DNA from 4 places in the Tenacibaculum soleae genome. Region 4 is predicted to be linked to each of the others. Evidence: riboswitches for the same ligand, from Rfam matches in the RefSeq annotation. Region 4 holds a riboswitch; each other region holds the start of a gene.

Region 1 (5,543 bases), on a different contig from region 4:
GTGATGCTCCAAATTGAAAATAATAATCGTAACCAATAACTACATCTGCTTTTTCTAAAGCATTTTTAACTACGGGCAACATATAATTGATATCTCCAGGACCTAGGCCTGCTACGGTTATTTTCATTTGTTTATTTTTTTAATAATCATAAGAGAAAAATAAGGTGTTTCTCTTACACTGGCAGTACTCCAGTTATTCGTTATAAATTGTTTATTCGTTCCTAAGCGTTCGGCATAAGTAACGTTATGTTTTTGAGTATCGATTACAGCGGTAATTATGTCAACAACCGATATAATTTTCATTAATACTACAGTATCGAAATTAGCAATAGCCTCTTCTAGTTCTTCTTTGGTTTGTATGCGAGGAATTACAACTACTTTTTCGTTTTGTAAACACAATGGTATTTTACTTTCAGATGCTAAATGCAAGTAAGAGCTAATACCCGGAATTAAATTGATACTTAAGTTATGTGCTTGTATTTTTTCTAACAGATAAGAAAAAGAGCTAAACGTACTAATGTCTCCTTCGCTAACAATTGCTATAGATAATCCTTTATTGTAGTCAGAAAGTATTTGTTGAAAGGTTGTTTCATAAATAACCTTTGCTTGCGCTCTTTCTAAATCCATTTTTAAATAAAACCCTTCGAGTTTTTGTGAATCTAAATTATAGTTATCTAAAATTGAGCGTGAATAACTAGCTTTTCTGCCATCTTTAAATAAAGAGCCAGGGTAATATATTTTAGCTGCGTTTTGTAAAGTTTTTAACCCTTTTAAGGTAATTAAATCAGGATCACCAGGTCCTAAAGAAACGCCGTATATTGTACCTTTTGTCATATTCCTAAACCTTTTTTAATTTTAGTAAATACGCTGTTTTTTTGACCAACTTTTTCATCTTCTTCAAACAAAACACCTTTTACACCTAAATGATGGCCGATTTGTTCTTTTCCTACTTCCGATTCTAAACCAACAATTTGTTTTCTGTATTTACACAATTGGCAATTCATGTTTGCTGTACCGTTAATGGTTTCATCTAAGCGCTCATCAAAAGCTTTTAAGATTAACTCATCGCTACCAAAAGCTTTGGTGTACACATATTCATGAGGAGATGTTGCACTAAATGTTCGAATTTCATTATAAATACGCTCTAACAGAATTCCTGTAAAAAAGAAAAACGGAATTGCAATCGTACGTTTAAATTCCATTTTACTTGTTAATTCTAAGCTTTTAGTAACTGAAGGATAGGCTGTACCACTATAAGAAACTGTTGTAAACCCAAATCCCATTCCTTCACCTAGCATACAAGCTAGTTTGTGAACATCAGAGTTTGCGTCAGTATCGGTTGTTCCTCTTCCTACAACCATTAAGCACACCTCTTTTCTATCCATCGGTGTATGTTTGCTTTCTTCTTCTAAAACTCTTTTTTGCGCTAATTCTAATAAAAATGAATTCACACCAAGGTGTTTCCCCATTTTTATAGTTAAATCACTATAATAGCTTTGTATGGTATTCATTTCATACGGAATATCATTCTTAGCATGCGAGCCCGCAAAAAGAATAATTGGTAACGCATAAATTTCACGAATTCCTTTTTGATACATACGTTCAATAGACGCTTCGTACACAGGATGATTAAATTCTAAAAAGCCATAATCTACCTCGTATTCTGTATAACGAGCTTGTAGTATAGCAACCAACTCTTTAAAAGCATCGGTTCCTGTTTTGGTTCTACTACCATGACCGCAAAGTAAAATTCCTTTTTTCATTCTTTTAATTAATTGGTTTTACTCCTATTAAAAATACTACTGGCATTTGTAGTTCTTGTTTTTTTATATCGTTTTCTATCTCGCCTAATGTTGATGAGAGTAACACTTCGTTATCTCTTGAAACATTAGAAATTGCATTGATAGGAATGTTTGTGTTTTTGCATACTTCTATTAGTTTAGGAATAATTTTATCTAAACTTTTTAGCCCCATATACAGTGCTAGTGTGTTACCAGCGTTTAGCATTTCTGCAATTCCTTTAAGCTGTGCGGTAGAATAATCGGCAGTATGTGCAGTACAAATTAAAATAGCGTTCGATTGTCTTCTCTCGGTAATAGGAATGTTTACAGAACTCGCCGCCGCTAAGGCTGCAGAAATTCCTGGAACCACAGTAAAAGGCAAATTATGCTGTTTTAAAAAGCGAACTTCTTCGGCAGCTCTTCCATAAATGTATGGATCTCCAGATTTTACACGAACAACTTTATTTCCTAGTTCACAATGTTTTTTCATTAGTGAATTGATGTTATTCTGACGTGTTTCTTGGTCTTCTTTGTCTCCGTATTTTCTACCTACATAAATATGTTCAGCCTGTGTATTAATCGCTAATATTTCATCTGAAATTAAATTATCATGTAAAATAATATCAGCATTTTCAATAGCGTGAAAAGCTTTTAAGGTTAATAGGTTTTTATTACCAGGCCCACAACCTACAATGGCTATTTCAGGTAAATAATCTTTTGTAAATATCCATTCAGGATTTGAGAATTGATAGGTGAAATTTAGTATTGATTTTGATTTAGAATTATCAACTATTTTATAACTTTCCTTAGAGTTAGTTTCAAAAACAGGCGCAGGCATATTTAATTTAATGGCTGCATTCTCATAAAAATCTTTTCTTTTAGGATGTATATCAGCACAACCGTTAATAATTTCACCAAAACAATCTTTATTTATAATAGTTGCTATTAAGCGAATAACATCTTTTTGATGAATAAGATTAACAGGAACATTAGGGTTTTTTAATTGCTTTTTATTTGCCAAAAATCTCCCAGGATGACGTTTAGGGCCAATTAAACCAGCCAAACGTAAAACGGTTAAGTTGTTACCAAAATGTTGTTGCAATAACTGTTCTGCTTCTATGAGAGCTTTACCAGAAGCTTTTTCAGGAATGCAATGTAGAGATTCACTTACAAGAGTATTGGTGTTTTGATATACCGATGTGGAACTAACAAATATAATTTTTGTTTTTTTCGGTGTATGTTTTATAATTTGTTTAATTTGAAGCGGATGAATGGTTTCAATATTTTCAATTCGCTTGGGAGGAAAATTTATAATTAACGTAGATGTATCATGAATAAAAGATTCCCAGTCGCCAATAATGGTATCAGCCTCAACTTTTATTCTACAGGTGTGAAAAGAATATGTAGCTAATGATTTTAAGTTATTGAGTCTTGAAGTACTTCCATTAATAGCATAACCGCTTTTTTGAAGTTGTAAAGCTAATGGTAAACCTAACCAACCTAAACCTAGTATTGAAATACCTTTTTTCATTGTTATGTTAAATTTAAAATTGCGTTTTTTAACTGTATTTTTCTACAATATTCCCAGCCTTTATTAGCTATAGAGTCGAACTCTATCTTGCCTAAAACGTCACCAAATTTATTTTTAAAACGAATACCAACTTGCTGCGATTCCTTTTGATAAAAATATTCCGTGCTAGAAATTTTAGCTTGTTGTAACTCTTTATTATCTTTTGGTACAGCTGCAATAGTTAATGGAATGCAAGTTGTTTTAGTAAATAATTCAAGTGTATGTGTTTTAGAATATTCTAACGTTTCAATATCATTAAAATCAATAGAATTTTGATTTGTCATAGTAAGAGTTACACCATCTGGGTTTTCTCTAAGAAATAAGAATAACGGATACAAATACTGATCTGAACTAAATCCTTTGGTAATAAAACACGCACCTAATTCTGTATCATTCTTTAGTTCAAAAGGCTTTGGTGTTATTGGGGCTCTTTCGTTGTTAGAAATTTGCTTATCCCATCCTTTTTTATATAATAATTCAGTTTCTATAGGGCATTCATTATTTAAATGTCCTTTTACGATATGCGTTATTTTTTCGGGGGTTAATTCTTTATACCAAAATTCACCTGGACTTACAATACAAGTAGGGGCATCTTCACACCGTCCGTTACATCTCGTTTTAATGGTATGGGTAGTATCCCAAAGCTCGTTATTTCTTAAATAAGCTCTAGCCTCTCTAACAACTTTTTCACTACCTGCCTTTTGGCATGATCCTCCGTCGCAAAAGAAAAAAGTATGTGTTGTATTAGCGATGTTTTTACCCATGGTTTAAAAGGAATATGTGAGATTTATTTTTATTGAAAAGGGATGATCTTATCCCAAATATAATGAGGGTTAAAGTTGATTATCTTAATGAAAATAGGGTGCCAGTTTTATAGATGTTATTAAAATTCAACTGAATTTTTATATCAGTAATTTCACCTTTTATTGTTTTATTTTGTGCGAATATGGATAGTGAAAAACACATAATCCACAGACTGCGTAAAATCAATTTTTGCATTTAAAAAAGAAATTAAGCAGGCAAGGAAAGAAAATATGAAAAACATAATTTCTAACTCTTTACCCGAGAGTTACTATTATAAATTATTGTAATATTGGCAGGTCTCCTGACTTAGCTTAGCTTTCATTTACCTTCCCATAGTAATTACTACAGTGGTTTTTATTAATGAAGCCTTTTACAAGCTTTACAGTTGCGGGAACAGCTTTGGATTTACACCAAATTCCCTTTTAATTCTATAATTCTAAATTTTACTAAAGAAATAAGAAACCAAAAATCGAAGCGAATATATAGATTTTTTATAACAGGATTGAGTCTATAATTAGTTTTTTCTTCTTTTTACCTCAATACTTTTATAATTTTTATGTTTTCTTTTTTTTTAAATGTTTTTTAGTTTTTCGTTTTATAAATTTAATTCCCAGGCCTGTAGCAGTAATACAGGTAATTGTTCCGCCTGTAAGTAAGAAAATCATGATAATATCCCATAACGGACGATTTTTTGAAAGAAACGAAAAATCTAAACTATGTAAACCATGATATAACCATCTTTCTGTTCTGTTTTTCGGAGCAGATTTAAGGAGTACTGTATTGGTTTTCGGATTAATATAATAGTAGTTGCTTTTATTGGTAATAATTTTAATAACAGGCAATGTTTTTATATTTTTCCGATCATAATAATAGGCATCATAGTCGTTAAGTACTATTAATTCCGTTACTTTTTCTTTGGTATTAAAACTGTTTATTTTAGCAATGTATTGCTCGTTTGATGCATTATAATTGATCGAAGTAATACAATGATTTTCAACAGTATCTTTATTGAATTTTTCAATAAAGATATTATCATTAAATAAAGAAAAATGAATCTCTTTAAATTTTGACTTAGAGGCTAGCTCTTTAAAATTAATCCAATCTTTATCTGTAATACTTTTTAGCGTAAAGTTTTGCCCTTGCCAAATACTTTTATCCTGTTGGTTTAAAGAAGAGCTAGGCACCCAATTAAAAGGAGTCATACTCATAAAACCACTAAATACCCATGTGCAAATAAACAAGCCAAAACCTAAACCAAAATAATAATGCAGATTATACCATATATTTTTAAACCTTTTAAAATTAGCTTTGGGTTTCTTTTTATAGCGTATTAAGCCTGTAACAATTCCGGTAAGCGTCATTAACAAACCAAATGCGGCCAACCATAA
Region 2 (5,543 bases), on a different contig from region 4:
ACTTCTCAAACATTAAAAAATCGTAAAAAGGTATTCTTAATAATTTTCACTATAAACCCCAAACAAAGTATATATTATTCAATATTTTTGTTTTTCTAAAAAAAAAAATTAAAATGCAAAACCTACAGCCTATAATGTTAGTTGGTACTGGATCGGATGTTGGAAAGAGCTGGATAACCACAGGAATTTGTAGGTGGCTTAAACAGAAAGGATATGCGCCTGCTCCGTTTAAAGCCCAAAACATGTCGCTAAATAGTTTTTCTACGCCCGATAATTTGGAAATAGGAAGAGCCCAAGCAGTACAAGCAGAAGCATGTGGCATTCCGCCAACTGTAGAAATGAACCCTATTTTGTTAAAACCATCGTCGTTAAATAAATCGCAGATAGTACTACACGGTAAACCAATTGGAGACCAAACGGCGAAAGAATATTTTTTAGGAGACAATAAAAAACAGCTTTTTGAGGAAGCTAAAAAATCATTTCATCAATTAGCGGCAAAGCACAACCCTATTGTAATGGAAGGCGCTGGAAGCATTAGCGAATTAAACTTAAAACATAGAGACATTGTAAATATGCGAATGGCAGCTGCAGCCAATGCTTGTGTGTATTTAGTCGCAGATATCGATAAAGGAGGCGTATTTGGTAGTGTGTATGGTACTATTGAATTGTTAGATGACTGGGAACGAAAACTTATAAAAGGAATTATTATTAATAAGTTTAGAGGAGATACTGCATTATTTGTTGATGGGAAGAAGAAATTAGAAGAGCTCACAAACATACCTGTTTTGGGAATTTTACCCTATGAGAAAGATATTATTCTTGAAGAAGAAGATTCAGTAGCATTAAATAGTAGGGAAACAACTGCAACGAATAATAAATTAAATATAGCGGTAGTAAAACTCCATTATATGTCTAATTACACCGATTTTCAGGCATTGGAACAAGAACCACTTATCAATTTATATTTTACCAGAAACGCTGAAGAACTAAACAAAGCAGATGTACTCATTATTCCGGGTACAAAAAATACGATTGAAGATTTAATCGCTTTAAAAAAGGATGGATTAGATAGTATTATTAAAAAGCAATATGCGAACATTCCTGTTATCGGAATTTGTGGAGGGTATCAAATGTTAGGTAAAGTGGTGAAAGATCCTTTTTCTGTGGAAAGTAATATTAAATCGGAAGATGGTTTGGGGGTATTTGATATTGAAACAACACTTTCTAAAACAAAACAAACGGTACAACGTAATTTTCAGTTTAAAGACATTAAGGAGCTTTGCGAAGGGTACGAGATTCATATGGGGGAGACCATTGTACCTAAAAACAAACATTTAAACTGTATTAATGGTAAGGAAGAAGGTTATTTTGATGGAAATAAAAGTTGGGGAACCTACCTACATGGTATTTTCGATAATCAAGAAATAACTACAGAGTTATTGCAATTAAAATTTCCGAATGCGAAGGCTAAAAACTACAAAGTATTTAAAGCAACACAGTTTACTAAATTAGCAAACTGGATAGATGAAAATTTAGATATGGCAACCATTTTAAAAAACGGCGCACAAAAATGTTAAACGGTCATGGAGACGATCTTCATTTAATTGAAGGAGAAATTACGCACAACTTTAGCTCTAATGTGTATTATAAAGGATGTCCTGAAGCGTTGCTTGATGATATATCGAGGAATATTAATTTAATTCAAAGTTATCCATCGCCTACTGCTAGCGAATTAAATGAATTGGCAGCTAAAAAGTTCCAACTCAATAACGAACAGTTTTTATTTACCAATGGCGCAACAGAAGCTTTTTATCTCATAGCTCAATTATATTCTGATAAAAAAGCAGTCATTGTAGCACCTACTTTTTCGGAATATGAAGATGCTTGTAAAATTTTTCAGTTAGAGTATCAGTTGATTTCTAGAGCAGTAATAAAAGATACGAGCGCAGATCTTATTTTTATATGCAATCCAAACAATCCAAATGGGGCTATTTTTTCGAAAAGTGAATTAGAACTTTTTCTTCAACAAAAAACAGAGACTATATTTGTTATTGACGAAGCATATATAGAGTTTACTAATAGCATTGAATCAATTGTTTCACTGACAAAAAAGTATAAAAATTTAATAGTTGTCCGTTCATTAACCAAAACATTTACAATTCCCGGATTGCGTTTAGGGTATGTCATTTCAAATGCTTCACTCATAACAAAGCTTTTAAATTTAAAAATGCCTTGGAGTGTTAATTTATTAGCTATAAGAGCAGGGGAATATATTTTTAACAATTACGAAACACTTCAATTTAACGCTTCATTATTATTAGAAGAAACGACGACCTTTAAGAAAGAACTTGCCCAGTTAAAAGGCATAAAAGTTTGTGAAAGCAATACCTCTTATTTTTTAGTTGAATTACTGCATACATCAGCAAAAGAATTAAAAGAATATTTAATAGAAAAGCATCAAATTTTAATTAGAGACGCTACAAACTTTAATAATTTAGAAGGGGAATTCATTCGGCTTTCAACACAAAGTAAAGAAGCAAACAATACACTTATTACAGCCTTAAAAGCATGGATTTAACCTCAATTTACATACTTGTAATTGCTTTTGGGTTGGATTTAATTTTAGGAGATCCGAAAAAACTTCCGCATCTTATTATACTATTTGGTAATAGTATTTCTTTTGGTGAAAAATGGCTTAATAAAAATAATTACAGGCTTTTAAAAGGGGCACTTTTAACCATCATTTTAGTTAGCATTTCTTTTACCCTACCTTATTTAATTATAGAATGGTTACATGCAAATGATTTTAAAATTAGTGCCATTATCTTTTCGGTAATCATGTTGTTTTACAGCCTAGCCAACAAAACATTAGTAAAAGAAGGCTATGCTGTTTTTAATACCCTAAAAAATGAAGGATTAGCGGCGGGTCGTAAACGTTTATCGTGGATTGTTGGTCGTGAAACCAATCAATTAAACGAGCAACAGATTAGAGTAGCTACTTTTGAAACCATGTCAGAAAATTTAAGCGATGGCGTTATTGCTCCACTTTTTTACTTTTTAATTTTAGGAGTTCCCGGAGCCATGGCGTATAAAATGATTAACACCTTCGACTCTATGATTGGGTATAAAAATGACCGATACCTGTTATTTGGTCGATTTGCTGCAAAGCTCGACGATGTTGTTAATTATATACCATCAAGAATTACGGCTTTGTTAATGTTAGTTGTTCAATTTAAAATAAACGGTATTCCATTCGTTATTAAGGAAGGTAAAAAACACAGTAGTCCTAATGCAGGGTATCCTGAAGCTGCTTTAGCCTATATTTTAAACTGTAAATTTGGAGGGCCTAATTATTATCATTGTAAATTAGTAGACAAACCTTTTATTGGCAACAATACTCGAAAAATTGAACACGCAGAAATTAAAAGAGTGGCTACCATTAATTATACCGCTAGTATATTGTTTACTTTTATCATCATTTGTTTACTATTAGTAGTTAACTATGCATAACCTACCTAAAAAATATGTAATTACCGGTGCTCCTGGTACTGGAAAAACGACTTTAATAAATCTTTTAAAAGATACAATTCCTTGTATGGATGAAGTTTCTAGAAGGGTTATTATTAATGAGCAAGAAAATAATAGCAACGGAATGCCTTGGGAAGATATTAATCGTTTTACAGAATTGGTTTTTAAACTAACGAGTAAAGAGTTATTAAATGTAAGCACCCAAATTTGTGATAGATCGTTACTAGATTTAGAAGCCTATTTAACCGTAGCAAACAAACCAACGCCCAAGTATTTACAAGAGTTTCCTTATAAAGAGGTGTATCATAAAAAAGTGTTTTTTGCCCCTACTTGGTTTGATATTTACTGTAAAGACGCTCAAAGATTACAAGAATTTGAGTATTGTTTAACCCTAGAAAAAGCGCTACTAGCACAGTATATCAAAAAAGGATTCGAAATTATTATGCTGCCAAAAACTTCTGCTTCCATAAGAAAAAAACTTATTTTAGAAACTATCGTATAATAAAATACTATATATTCGCCACGATTTTTGGTTTTTTATGCTCTTGTAACATTTAGCATAAGAATTAAAAGGGAATTTGGTGTAAATCCAAAACTGTTCCCGCAACTGTAAAGCTTATTAAAGGCTTCATTAATAAAAACCACTGTAGTTAAAACTATGGGAAGGTAAATGAACGCTAAGTTAAGTCAGGAGACCTGCCTAAATCAAAAACATAATTTAAACTTTCGGGAATAAAAGTTAACGTGTTCGATGGCCTATTTTTTATAGGCTTCTTACTCCTATATTTTAATTTCTGAACAAATGAAACAAAATGAAATTAAAATTTGTATTCTTTTTTTTACTTACTACCAGTTTATTAATTGCGCAGAAAACAAAATCTGTTCAACTTTTAAATAAACAAAACAATCACCCTATTCAGTTTTCATCTATCCTAAATAAAAATTCTAAAAAAGGAACAACCTCAAATACAAACGGTTTTTTTAAAATTACAGGAAAGCCAAACGATAAAATTAATATTTCATACATAGGTTATAAATCAGTAAATGTATTACTTAAAAACTTACCAGCCGTGGTGTATTTACAGCCAACATCTTTTGAACTGAAAGATGTAACTATTTCTTCTAAAAGAAAAAAAAGTACTGCATTAAATAAGCTTCAAATAAAAAACTTAGACGCTCCGTTAACAACAAATAATGTAAGTTCTAAATTAATTAAACTTAGAAATTCTAATGATTTAGGGAGTGCTGTTAAAAGTGCTACTGGGGTTAGACCTATAAATAGGTATGGTGGTTTTCAAACATTTAGAATTAGAGGTTTTAATAATTTTGTATTATTAAATGATGGAGTAAGGGACGAACGTCATAACCTTTCAACAAGTGCGCCTAGTACCAACTTAGCAAATGTTAGCCATATTGAAGTGCTTAAAGGTCCTGCTGGTGTTATGTTTGGGCACTCTGCTTTGGGTGGTATTATAAATATAGTGCGAAAAAAACCAACCGATACTTTTTCTGGAGAGTTTAGTGCTACTTATGGTTCTTTTGACACCTATGAAATGTCTGCAGGTATGGGCGGGCCAATTAATGAAAAATTAAAATATAGAGTCGATTTTGGACTTACTAAATCTAGCGGTTGGAGATATTATGGTGTAAATACCAACAATGCTTCTTTTACGCTTAATTATACGCCTTCTGAAAAGGATTTCTTAGAGCTATCTTTTCAAACAAATAACGATGTATACGATACCGATACAGGTATTCCGGTTGATGATAATGGAGATATTGTTGCAGGAATGGATCCTAAAACAAGGTATAACGATCCGCAAGATTATTTAAAGCACAAACGTTTTGATTTACAGATTAAATATAAGCATAAATTTAATGATAAGGTAAAATTAAACAATAATTTATCGTGGTCTGATGATGATATAAATTATCTATCTACAGAATGGTTATTTTTTAATATTGCTAAAGATTCGATAACTAGAGGGTTTCCTTTTTACTTTAACCATACAACC
Region 3 (5,543 bases), on a different contig from region 4:
TGTTCCTTTACCAACACAATCTTCAATTGGCGTATAGGTAAAATAACTCATTAATAAAGCAGCAGATGAAGTGTTACCGATTCCCATTTCGCCAAAACCAATGGTATTTGTACCTTCTTTAAATAATTTAGCTACTATTTGTTTCCCTTTATTTAAAGCTAACAAACAATCATTTGTTGTCATGGCTTGTGTAATACTATAATCTTTTGTGCCTTTTGCTATTTTAGCATGTATTAGATTCTCATTTTCCTTAAAATCAGCATTTACACCAGCGTCAACAATAGTTAAATCAATATTATTTTGATTACAAAACACGTTAATAGCAGCTCCGTTATTCAAAAAATTTAACACCATTTGTTGGGTTACCTCTTGTGGATAAGGACTTACAGATTTTGATTTTACAATTCCATGATCTCCTGCAAAAACAACAATACTAGGTTTCTTTAAAATAGGGGTAAGGGTGTTTTGAATTTGCCCAACTTGTAAAGCAATCGTTTCTAAAGCTCCTAAAGAGCCGATTGGTTTCGTTTTAAAATCTATTTTTTCTTGTAGTGCTTTTTTTATGGTTGCAGAAACTGGTAATATGCTAGTAGAATACATGTTTTTATTTTAAAGTTAAAGGTAATCCAGATACCATAAAAGTAGCCTTATTTGCTTTTTTAGCAATGTATTGATTTACCCAACCTTGTAATTCAGTAAATTTTCGGCCAATTTTAGTATCAGCATGCAAACCCATTCCTATTTCATTAGAAATAATAATAATATTGGCATCTATTTCAATCAATTTATCTATTTCTTGGGTAGCTAAACGTAAACTTTCTTCTACATTATTTTTAGTGTCAATATAAAAATTAGTAAGCCATAAAGTAACACAGTCAATAACTACGGTTGCTTTTTTAGGAATTACGGTACTTATATTTTTTTCCTCTTCAATAGTTATCCAACGTTCATCCCTATCGGAAATATGCCTATCTACACGTTTTTTAAAATCAGCATCCCAAATTCTTGAAGTAGCTAAGTAAAAAGGTGAATCCGATAATGATTCAGCCAACTGTTGTGCGTAACTACTTTTTCCTGAACGCTCTCCGCCACTTATATAATACATCATAATAAAGAAGTAATTTAAAAGCAAAGATTAGAAAGATTTTTAGAAAAAGAAAATAATACTAGATAACTATGTATTTTAGCAGCTTAAAATATTTTTTATGAAAGTTTCTTCATTTATGCCTGCAGTAACCCAAATGATTTATGATATGGGATTACAAGATTATTTACAAGGTATTACCTTTGAGTGCCCTGCAATTGCGCTTGATGAAAAACAAGTTGCTGTACGTTATAAATTAGAAGGACAAACCTTAACTAGTGAAGAAATAAATACTATTTTTTCTAAAACTAAAGCTGAAGGCGGTACTTTATATTATGTTGATGAACCTGTTTTAGAAAGCATCGCACCTGATATTATTTTCACACAAGATGTATGTGATGTTTGCCAGATTGATACAGAGTCTGTAGCTAAATCTGCATTAAAATTAGCTAAAACACCAGAGTTAATATCAATAACACCAAATTCTTTAGAAGATGTTTTTGATAATGCTTTAACAATTGCAAAGGCAATGAACAAAGAGGAGATAGGTGTTAAATATGTGAATGATTTAAAAGAACGTATTTATAAAATAGTAGATACACAACGCGCAAACAGACTGCAATCTAAAAGTGTGATGCTTTTAGAATGGATAGATCCTTTATTTAACTGCGGACATTGGATTCCGCATCAAATTGGGTATGCTGGTGGAGTTGATTTATTATCGCACCCATCAGGAGATAGTATTGTTATTTCTTGGGATAAAATTGTAAAATATGATCCTGAAGTTTTAATTATTGCTCCTTGTGGTTATGGTATTGAAAGAACCATGGAGGATATGCGTTTTTTAGAAGATAAACCTGAATGGAGTTCTTTAAGAGCTGTAAAAAATGGCGAGGTTTATATTGCCGATTTTGCCATGTTTACGCAATCGTCTGCAAGTACTTTAGTTGACGGAATAGCGTGTTTAGCAGCAATGATTCATCCTAAGAACTTTAATATACCAGACAATTTAAAAGTTAAATTTTCTAATTATAATGATTTATTGGTATTAGATAATTAAAAAAATAACATACATTTGCGCAAAATTTTAGGTTTTGATGTTTAGCAACATAGCATCAAATTAAAAGGGAATTCGGTTAAATACCGAAGCTGTTCCCGCAACTGTAAGCTATTAAGCTTGTAATTAATCTTTAAGTCACTGTTTATTTATAAATGGGAAGACCAATTACAAGACGCAAGCCAGGAGACCTGCCTAGATTTTAAATAATTCAAACTTTCGGGATAAAGGTTTAGTATATTTATGAAAACAATATTAAGTATCTTCTTGTTATTTTTTGTTAACACTCTTTTTTCTCAAAAAGACACAATTTCTGTCAATAAACTTAAAGAAGTTATTGTAAACGGAAAAATAAGAACAATTGGAAAACGTATTGGTGCAGAGTCAACTACAATTGATGAAAAACAAGTAGTTAAAAACCCAATTAATTTTACAAATCTTTTACGTTATAATAGCCCTATTTCATTTAGAGATTATGGTAATGGAGGAGTTAGCACAGCTAGATTTAGAGGAACTTCAGCTTCTAATACCTTAGTGTTATGGAACGGGATACCGATTAATGCAATAGGAAGCGGACAAACAGATTTTAATTCTTTATCAGCCAATATTAGTGATAATATAATTGTTCAAAGTGGTGGTAATAGTACCGAATTTGGTTCGGGAGCTATTGGTGGAACAGTTCGTTTAAATGATGAGTTAAATTTTAAAAAGCATAAAAAGTTCCATTTATTTTCTTCTTTCGGAAGTTACAATACAACGTCTAATTTTTTTAAAAGCTCTTTTGGAGATGAAAAATGGAGTGTAAAATTAGCTTCTACAGTTAATTATTCTGATAATAATTATACGTTTATTGACGATAGATATAAAGACACTAATGGTAATTTATTAAAAAACGAAAACGGGACTTATAAAAATTATGGCGTTAGTTTTAATATAGCTCATAAATTTAGTTCAAAAAATACATTAGCCTTTTACACAACTGGCTATTATGGTAATCGTTTATTTTCAGATGGATTACCTAATCCATCAGCTGGTAGTGAAAGAAATGAAGATTTTAATCAACGTAATTTATTACAGTGGAATTATAGTTATTCATCACAATTTAAACAACTAATAAATATTGCTTATTTAACACAAGAGTATCGATATTATGATAATAAAAATGCTGACAATTTTAGTTTTGGGAAATCTAAAACCATTCACGCTAATTATTCATTAACTTACAAACCTTCTAACATAATATCTTTTAATTACAAAACAACTTTTGAAAACATAACAGGTAGTAACTCTCAAATAACTACTAAAAAAAGAAATTCGGTAGCTTTTATTGGAAATATAAAATATAAACCGTTTGAAAAGTTACTTACAAACTTACAAGTAAGAAAAGAATTAAACTCTGATTTTAATGTGCCAACTTCAATATTTATTGGAAGTGAATATAAAGTATCACCCAAATTTACTGTTTTAAGTAATTTTTCTACAAATTATAGAACACCTACTTATAATGAAAGTTACTGGCCTATTGTAGGTAATTTAAATTTAAAACCAGAAAATTCACTTCAGGGAGAAATAGGTATTTCATATAAAAATAAAAACGTAGTATTAAAATCAACCGTATTTTATATACATACAAATGATAAAATCCTTTGGTTGCCAGCAGGAGGAAGTAATTTATGGATACCAAAAAATGTAAGTGATGTAGTAAATAAAGGGGTAGAATCTTTTATTAGTTATCAAAAAAAAATAGGAGAACATACTATTGATATTTCATCTAACTACACCTATACAAAAGCAACAAATAAAGAAACGGCTAAAATATTACCATATGCTCCTTCGCATTTGTTAAACTATACTGTCAATTACAAATACAAACGAGCAACTATTTTTTTACAAGGTTTATACCAAAGTAAAACATATACTAACGAAACAAATTTAAGTTTTTATTCTCTAGAGCCTGTTAATGTACAGAATATAGGAATGACTTATAATTTATCAACAAAAAAAATAAAATTACCAATAATTGGGCTAACCGTAAATAATATATTTAATAAAGCATATTATTTTTCAAATTTACGCCCTATGCCTGGTACAAACTTTAACATCAACATAAATTACAAATTTTAAACAAAATGAAAATTACAAAATTAATTTTACAACTTTTTTTAGTTAGTATACTTGTTACTTCTTGTTCTGATAATGAGAAAATAGTTGAAGTGCTAAAAGATGAATATACCAAAGGTATTATTATAAGTGCTGAAGGAAATTTTGAAGACAAGGATGGTTCTATTTCTTATGTAAGTAATGATTTAACTGAATCTCATAATTTTATTTATGCAGGTAAAAATGGGGCTTTATTAGGAGGTTTAATACAATCAATTACGTTTACAGATACAGAAGCGTATGTTATTTTAAATGATGTGAATACAATTGTAGTTGCAGATAGATATACTTTTGAGAAAAAAGGGCAAATTACTACTGATTTAAAAAATCCTAGATACATGACAATTGTTAATGGAAAAGGATATGTTACGAATTGGGGAGAAACAAAATGGGGAGATGATATAGATGATGATTATGTCACAGTTATTAACTTAAACACATTAGAAGTTGATTCTAAAATAGATGTAGCTATTGGTCCTGAACAAATATTAAATAAGAACAATAAATTATATATTTCACATAAAGGAGCTTATGGTTCAAACAATATTGTTTCTGTAGTAGATTTAAATGCTAATAATAGTATTTCAACGATTACTGTTGATGATAATCCTGATGAAATGGTTTTTGACAATGCAGGTAATTTAATTGTTTTATCGGAAGGTAATACAACTTATGATGCAGATTTTAATGTTGTTGATAAAACAACATCTGCTATTTCTTTTATTGATTTATCAAGTAATACTATTTCTAAGAAATTAGAATTTCCTTCAATGGAAAGCGCTGCTTATATGACTTACCAAAATGGAAAAGTATATTATTATAAAGGAGCTGATAGTAAGGTATATACAATTGATGAAAGTGCTACAGTTTTAGCAACCGAAGGTATAGATGTAGGAGGTATTTATGGAATGAATGTTAGAGATAATAATCTTTTTACTGTTAGTTACGAGTTTTCTACAACTACAACTTTATCTAAATTTAAAGTTCATGATTTAAATACAAAGTCAGAAGTTTATACTTCTTTAGTAGGTATTGGAGCCTCAAAAATTTATTTTAATAATTAATTATAAACAATATTACCAGTTTATAATTAAAGGGAGAATTGCAAGCATAAACATAGAAAAAGAAGAAAAAATCCTACCTTATTTGGTGGGATTTTTTTTATAAAAATTTGTCGCTTATGTTTTTAGTAGGAACCATACACGCATCTTTTTTACCAAACCATCTATAACGATTTTTAGC
Region 4 (5,543 bases):
GTTAATATTGATTCAGGGTGAAATTGTACTGCGGATATGTTAAATGTATTGTGCTCTATGGCTTGTATTCCACCATCTTCATCTACCGCTGTGATGCTGATTTGTGAAGGGAAATTTTTATGAGTAGCAATCCAAGAATGATATCTTGCGGCTTCAAATTTTGTAGGAATATCTTTAAAGATAATAGCGTCTTTTTTTGTGATTTCCATTTCTGTAGCTACGCCATGAAATACTTCGCCCATGTTTACAATGTTACCTCCAAAAACTTCTGTTATTGCTTGTAGACCTAAGCAAACGCCAAAAATAGGTTTTTTACCAGCGTAGTATTTTATAACATCTTTTAAGATGCCTGCTTCGTCTGGAATTCCAGGACCTGGTGATAAGATAATGGCATCGTATCTTTCGATTTCTTCAATCGAAATTTCGTTATTTCTATATACATCAGGCAAATTACCTGTAATATCTTCTACCATGTGTACTAAGTTGTAGGTAAATGAATCGTAATTGTCTAGTACTAATATTTTCATTTTTTGTTTGTTTTTGCGTTAGGGATTGAAACGGCATCCTTTTTATTTTTTTTAATAAAAAGATATAGTGTAAAGCCCGCTCGAACGCCCTAAATATTTTCGGCTAAAGTCAATGCTTTTTTTAAGGCTGCTAATTTATTGTTTACTTCTTGTAATTCTTTTTCTTCGTCGGAATGAATTACGATTCCGGCACCTGCTTGGTAATATAAAACGTTGTTTTTACTAACGAAAGAGCGAATGGCGATGGCTAAATTTACCGAGCCGTCTAGGCCTATAATTCCGACTGCCCCACCATAAAATCCGCGCGATTGATTTTCGTATGTGTCAATTAACTGCATGGCTTTGTATTTTGGTGCGCCGCTTAAGGTTCCGGCAGGAAAGGTGTCACCCACTATTTCAATTGGGTTTCCTTTAATTTTACCTTGCACGGTAGATACTAAGTGAATTACGTGGCTAAAATATTGTACTTCTTTAAAAACTTCAACTTTTACGTTTTCGGCGTGTTTACTTAGGTCGTTTCTGGCTAAATCAACTAACATTACATGTTCGGCTGTTTCTTTTTTGTCTTCTGATAACTTTTTACCTAACTTAATATCCTTAGCCATGTCGCCTGTTCTTCTAAAGGTTCCAGCAATTGGATTGATGATCGCTTTTCCTGCATTTATTTTAATTTGTGCCTCAGGTGAAGATCCCATTAATTTGAATGAGCCATAATCGAAATAAAACAAATAAGGTGAAGGGTTTATTGAGCGTAATGCTCGATACACATTAAATTCGTCTCCTTTAAATTTTTGTTGAAATTGGCGTGATAATACTAATTGAAAAACATCGCCACGTTTACAATGTGCTTTTGCTTTTACTACATATTCTTTAAAATCGTCGTTAGTGCAATTTGAAGTTTCTGTTCCATCAATTTCAAACTTTTGGGTGTTAAATGTTTGTGTTTTAATGATGGTTTCAATTTCTGAAATTCTCGATGCTGTTCCTGCTTCAATATTTTCTATTAATGTCATTTCATCGTTAAAATGATTAATGGCGATAATAAATCGATAAAAACTGTACTGCATTACAGGTATTTTTGACGGCGCATCTTTTACGTTTAGTTGTATGTTTTCGAAATACTGAACGCTATCGTAAGTTGAATATCCGTATAATCCGTTGAATGATTTTAATTCGTCAGGACAATCTAAGGTGATTGATTTTGAAAAATCATCAAACAAGCTGTAAAAGTTTTTGTTGATGGTGTTTTTGGTTACAATTTTTCCTTGTTTTGAAACTACAAAAGCATCGTTTTCAACTTTCATAGTTACTATAGGATCAATAGCTATAAACGAAAAACTTTCTTCTTTACTGTGATAGTCAGAGCTTTCTAATAGTAGTGTGTTGGCATATTTATCTCTAAACCGTAAGTACAAACCTACTGGAGTAATGGTGTCTGAAATACGCTTTTTGCTAATTGTTTTAAATGTTGTTTTACTCATTTTTTTATGCTTAAAAAACAAAAAAAGGCTTATCGTGAGATAAGCCTTTTCTTTATAATATATACATATAGGTTTCTTCTCACTTAATTTTTAAGAGAGTTCCACCACCATATGTTGTTTTGTTTCATCATTATATGGCAAATGTATAAAGTGTTTTTGTGTTTGCAAAATTTATTTTATTAAAAATGCATTTTGTTACAAAATGTTATTCATATTTAACATTTGAAAAATAAATGTCTATAGGAGAGTTTCCTACGTTTTTGATTGTTTTAAAAACAGTTTTATCTTGATTATATATTATTAATACACTTTTTTCTGTATCAAAAAAATCTTCAAAACCTAATACATATACTTGTTTAGTAATTGGGTGTTCTCTTATTACAGAGGTTAATAAAATGTTGTTTGTTGATGGGTTTGCAAACTCTTCAATAGTTTTAGTTTCTGTGTTAAAACGATACACTAATCCTGTGGCTACTTCTGACCAATATATGTGGTTACTTGTCTTATTCATAGAAAACATGCTTGTTTTAAATAAATTAAGAGTAGGGTCGTTTACGGTTACTGTTTCTTTTATCGAATAATCTGTATTCAAACTAATGATTTTGGCATCTCCAGTTCTTTTTTCTGTGACTAACCAAATTATATTGTCTTTGTCTTTAAAAATTCCGCAAATAGCGTCTTCAAAAGTTAATTGAACTTTAATAGATTTATTATCTATATCTAATATTTTTAGTTCTTTATCATCTGCTATTAAAACATTTTTGTTGTCTACTAAAAGTGCTGATTTAGCGTATAAAACTTTAGTTGATATTTCATCTATTTTTTCTCCTATTCCATTGGTAACGTCAAAATAAGATAAATTGTAAGTTCTTCTTCTTCCTCTTCCTCCGGTTGATATCATTAATCCTTCAGTTTCAGAAAACATAGTTAAATAAGAGGGACTTGTTACCTTGGAGTTTGTAATTTCCATTTCTGAATTTATATTCTCTAAATTTAGTTTAGCTACATAAGCAGGGCCATTTTGACTTACTAAAAATAATTGTTTATCGAACTCTGAAAAAGAAATTGTATTTTCATTTAAAGATTCATATACTTTTGCGGTAAACTCTTGTTTTTCATTTAGGTGGCCTATTGTGGTTTTATCACTTTCAAAAGTTAAAATAAAAGAGTTGTCATAAATAGGTTCAGGTTCTTTTGAATCTTCAGAACATGAAAAAAATGCCATAGTAAGGCACAGTAATAGTACGTTATAAATACGTGTCATTCTATAATTAATTTTAAATTTTAAAAACGTAATTATACATCTATAAACATCAATACCTAATTTATTGTTATATAGTTAAATGTATAAGATTGTTTGCAATTACTTTTAATCCCGAAAGTAAAAACTAATGAATATTTTTGGCAGGTCTCCTGACTTACATCTTGTTATAGCCTTCCCGTAAAAACAGTGGCGTAAGAACATAACAAGTAGCCAATAAATTAGGCTTAAAGTTTACAGTTGCGGGTACAGTTTAGGTATTTCACCTAATTCCCTTTTAATTTACTTTATAAACATAAAGAAAAACCGCCGCAAATATATTTCAGTTTTATTAATTAATAAAATTTTGCAAGTGTATATTCATGTCATTCATATAAAAAGTAAGCTTATTTAATTAAAAACGATTATAAAAGTTACATTTTTATATAAAAATTTAGATTTAAATTTAGATTTAAAACTAAAAATAAAATATTTGTTTTTATAATGAAGCTTCATTCGGTTATTTGTATCATAATTATAAATAAAAAACAAACTTCTTTTCTATTTAAAATTGAAAAGAAAATAAAAAATATAAAAGTTATGTGTGGAATTGTATGTGCGTTTGATTTAAAAGAATCTTCAGAAGTTTTAAGACCTCAGTTATTAGAAATGTCAAAAAAAATTAGACATCGAGGTCCGGATTGGAGTGGTGTTTATAGTGATGATAAAGTAATCATGACGCATGAGCGTTTGGCAATTGTTGATCCTGCTTCAGGGCAACAACCATTATTTAGTGCTGATAAAAAATTGATTCTTGCAGCCAACGGAGAAATTTACAATCATAGAGAATTGCGAACACAATTAGATGGTTCTTATCAATTTCAAACAGCTTCTGATTGTGAGGTGATTTTAGCGTTGTATAAAGAAAAAGGTGTTGATTTTATTGATGATATGAACGGAATTTTTGGTTTTGCGTTGTATGATGTAGAAAAAGATGAATATTTTATTGCACGTGATCATATGGGGATCATTCCATTATATATTGGTTGGGATCAAAACGGAACTTTTTATGTGGCTTCTGAATTAAAAGCTTTGGAGGGAGTTTGTACAAAAATAGAATTATTTCCCCCAGGGCATTATATGTCAAGCAAAGACGGAAAGTTTATACAATGGTATAAAAGAGATTGGAGTGAGTATGAGGCGGTAAAAGAAAATGAAACGAGTATTGCTGAGGTTAAAGAAGCGCTAGAAGCAGCAGTTCATAGGCAATTAATGTCTGATGTTCCTTATGGCGTTTTACTTTCAGGCGGGTTAGATTCATCAGTAACATCTGCTATTGCAAAAAAATATGCTCAAAAAAGAATAGAATCTGATGATAAGTCAGATGCTTGGTACCCGCAGTTACACTCTTTTTCAGTTGGGTTAGAAGGCTCTCCAGATTTGGCAGCGGCACAAAAAGTTGCCGATCATATAGGTACAATTCATCACGAAATAAAGTTTACCATTCAAGAGGGTTTAGATGCTATAAAAGATGTGATTTATAATATTGAAACCTATGATATTACTACAATTCGTTCATCAACACCAATGTATTTAATGGCACGTGTTATTAAATCAATGGGAATTAAAATGGTGTTATCTGGTGAAGGAGCGGATGAAATTTTTGGAGGTTATTTATACTTTCATAAAGCTCCAAGTGCAGAGGAGTTTCATGAAGAAACTGTTCGTAAATTAGACAAATTACACATGTATGATTGTTTACGAGCAAACAAAAGTTTAATGGCTTGGGGAATTGAAGGGCGTGTGCCATTTTTAGATAAAGAATTTATGGATGTTGCTATGCGTATAAACCCGCAAGACAAAATGATTAACGGAGAGCGCATGGAAAAGTGGGTGATTCGTAAAGCTTTTGAAGATATGTTACCAGAAAGTGTTGCTTGGCGACAAAAAGAACAATTTTCAGATGGTGTTGGTTATAGTTGGATTGATACTTTAAAAGAAGTAGTAGAAAAGGAGGTGACAGACGAGCAATTGGCAAATGCTAAGTTTAGGTTTCCAATTCAAACACCAACAAATAAAGAAGAGTTTTATTATCGATCTATTTTCGAAGAGCATTTTCCAAGTGATACAGCAGCATTAAGTGTACCGCAAGAAGCAAGTGTTGCTTGTAGTACAGCTACAGCTTTAGAGTGGGATGAGGCATTTAAAAATATGAACGAACCATCGGGTAGAGCAATTATGAATGTGCATGCTGATGCATATTAGACGCTGCATTAATCTTGATTATTAATGAGG

What was found. Region 4 has a riboswitch for cobalamin ahead of Q4586_RS08680 (DUF5074 domain-containing protein). Riboswitches for the same ligand answer to the same signal wherever they lie in the genome.
Region 1: another riboswitch for cobalamin. It lies ahead of Q4586_RS13335 ((2Fe-2S) ferredoxin domain-containing protein); the one in region 4 lies ahead of Q4586_RS08680 (DUF5074 domain-containing protein).
Region 2: another riboswitch for cobalamin. It lies ahead of Q4586_RS13325 (TonB-dependent siderophore receptor); the one in region 4 lies ahead of Q4586_RS08680 (DUF5074 domain-containing protein).
Region 3: another riboswitch for cobalamin. It lies ahead of Q4586_RS05660 (TonB-dependent receptor plug domain-containing protein); the one in region 4 lies ahead of Q4586_RS08680 (DUF5074 domain-containing protein).

Annotation. Positions count from the first base shown of each region.
Region 1 covers NZ_JAUOSW010000012.1:9,163-14,705, reverse strand. The annotation lists gene cobJ (precorrin-3B C(17)-methyltransferase) at 1-127, opposite strand, end outside; gene cobI (precorrin-2 C(20)-methyltransferase) at 124-834, opposite strand; gene Q4586_RS13345 (sirohydrochlorin chelatase) at 831-1,763, opposite strand; gene cobA (uroporphyrinogen-III C-methyltransferase) at 1,768-3,312, opposite strand; gene Q4586_RS13335 ((2Fe-2S) ferredoxin domain-containing protein) at 3,315-4,115, opposite strand; cobalamin riboswitch at 4,430-4,637, opposite strand; gene Q4586_RS13330 (PepSY domain-containing protein) at 4,710-5,543, opposite strand, start outside.
Region 2 covers NZ_JAUOSW010000012.1:1,901-7,443, forward strand. The annotation lists gene Q4586_RS13305 (cobyric acid synthase) at 114-1,577, shown strand; gene Q4586_RS13310 (pyridoxal phosphate-dependent aminotransferase) at 1,571-2,578, shown strand; gene cbiB (adenosylcobinamide-phosphate synthase CbiB) at 2,569-3,510, shown strand; gene Q4586_RS13320 (AAA family ATPase) at 3,503-4,030, shown strand; cobalamin riboswitch at 4,042-4,246, shown strand; gene Q4586_RS13325 (TonB-dependent siderophore receptor) at 4,341-5,543, shown strand, end outside.
Region 3 covers NZ_JAUOSW010000003.1:240,662-246,204, reverse strand. The annotation lists gene cobT (nicotinate-nucleotide--dimethylbenzimidazole phosphoribosyltransferase) at 1-600, opposite strand, end outside; gene Q4586_RS05670 (bifunctional adenosylcobinamide kinase/adenosylcobinamide-phosphate guanylyltransferase) at 605-1,108, opposite strand; gene Q4586_RS05665 (ABC transporter substrate-binding protein) at 1,206-2,144, shown strand; cobalamin riboswitch at 2,157-2,354, shown strand; gene Q4586_RS05660 (TonB-dependent receptor plug domain-containing protein) at 2,385-4,265, shown strand; gene Q4586_RS05655 (YncE family protein) at 4,271-5,365, shown strand; gene Q4586_RS05650 (thiol-disulfide oxidoreductase DCC family protein) at 5,463-5,543, opposite strand, start outside.
Region 4 covers NZ_JAUOSW010000005.1:104,689-110,231, forward strand. The annotation lists gene Q4586_RS08670 (anthranilate synthase component II) at 1-527, opposite strand, end outside; gene Q4586_RS08675 (anthranilate synthase component I family protein) at 617-2,008, opposite strand; gene Q4586_RS08680 (DUF5074 domain-containing protein) at 2,214-3,233, opposite strand; cobalamin riboswitch at 3,395-3,595, opposite strand; gene asnB (asparagine synthase B) at 3,849-5,513, shown strand.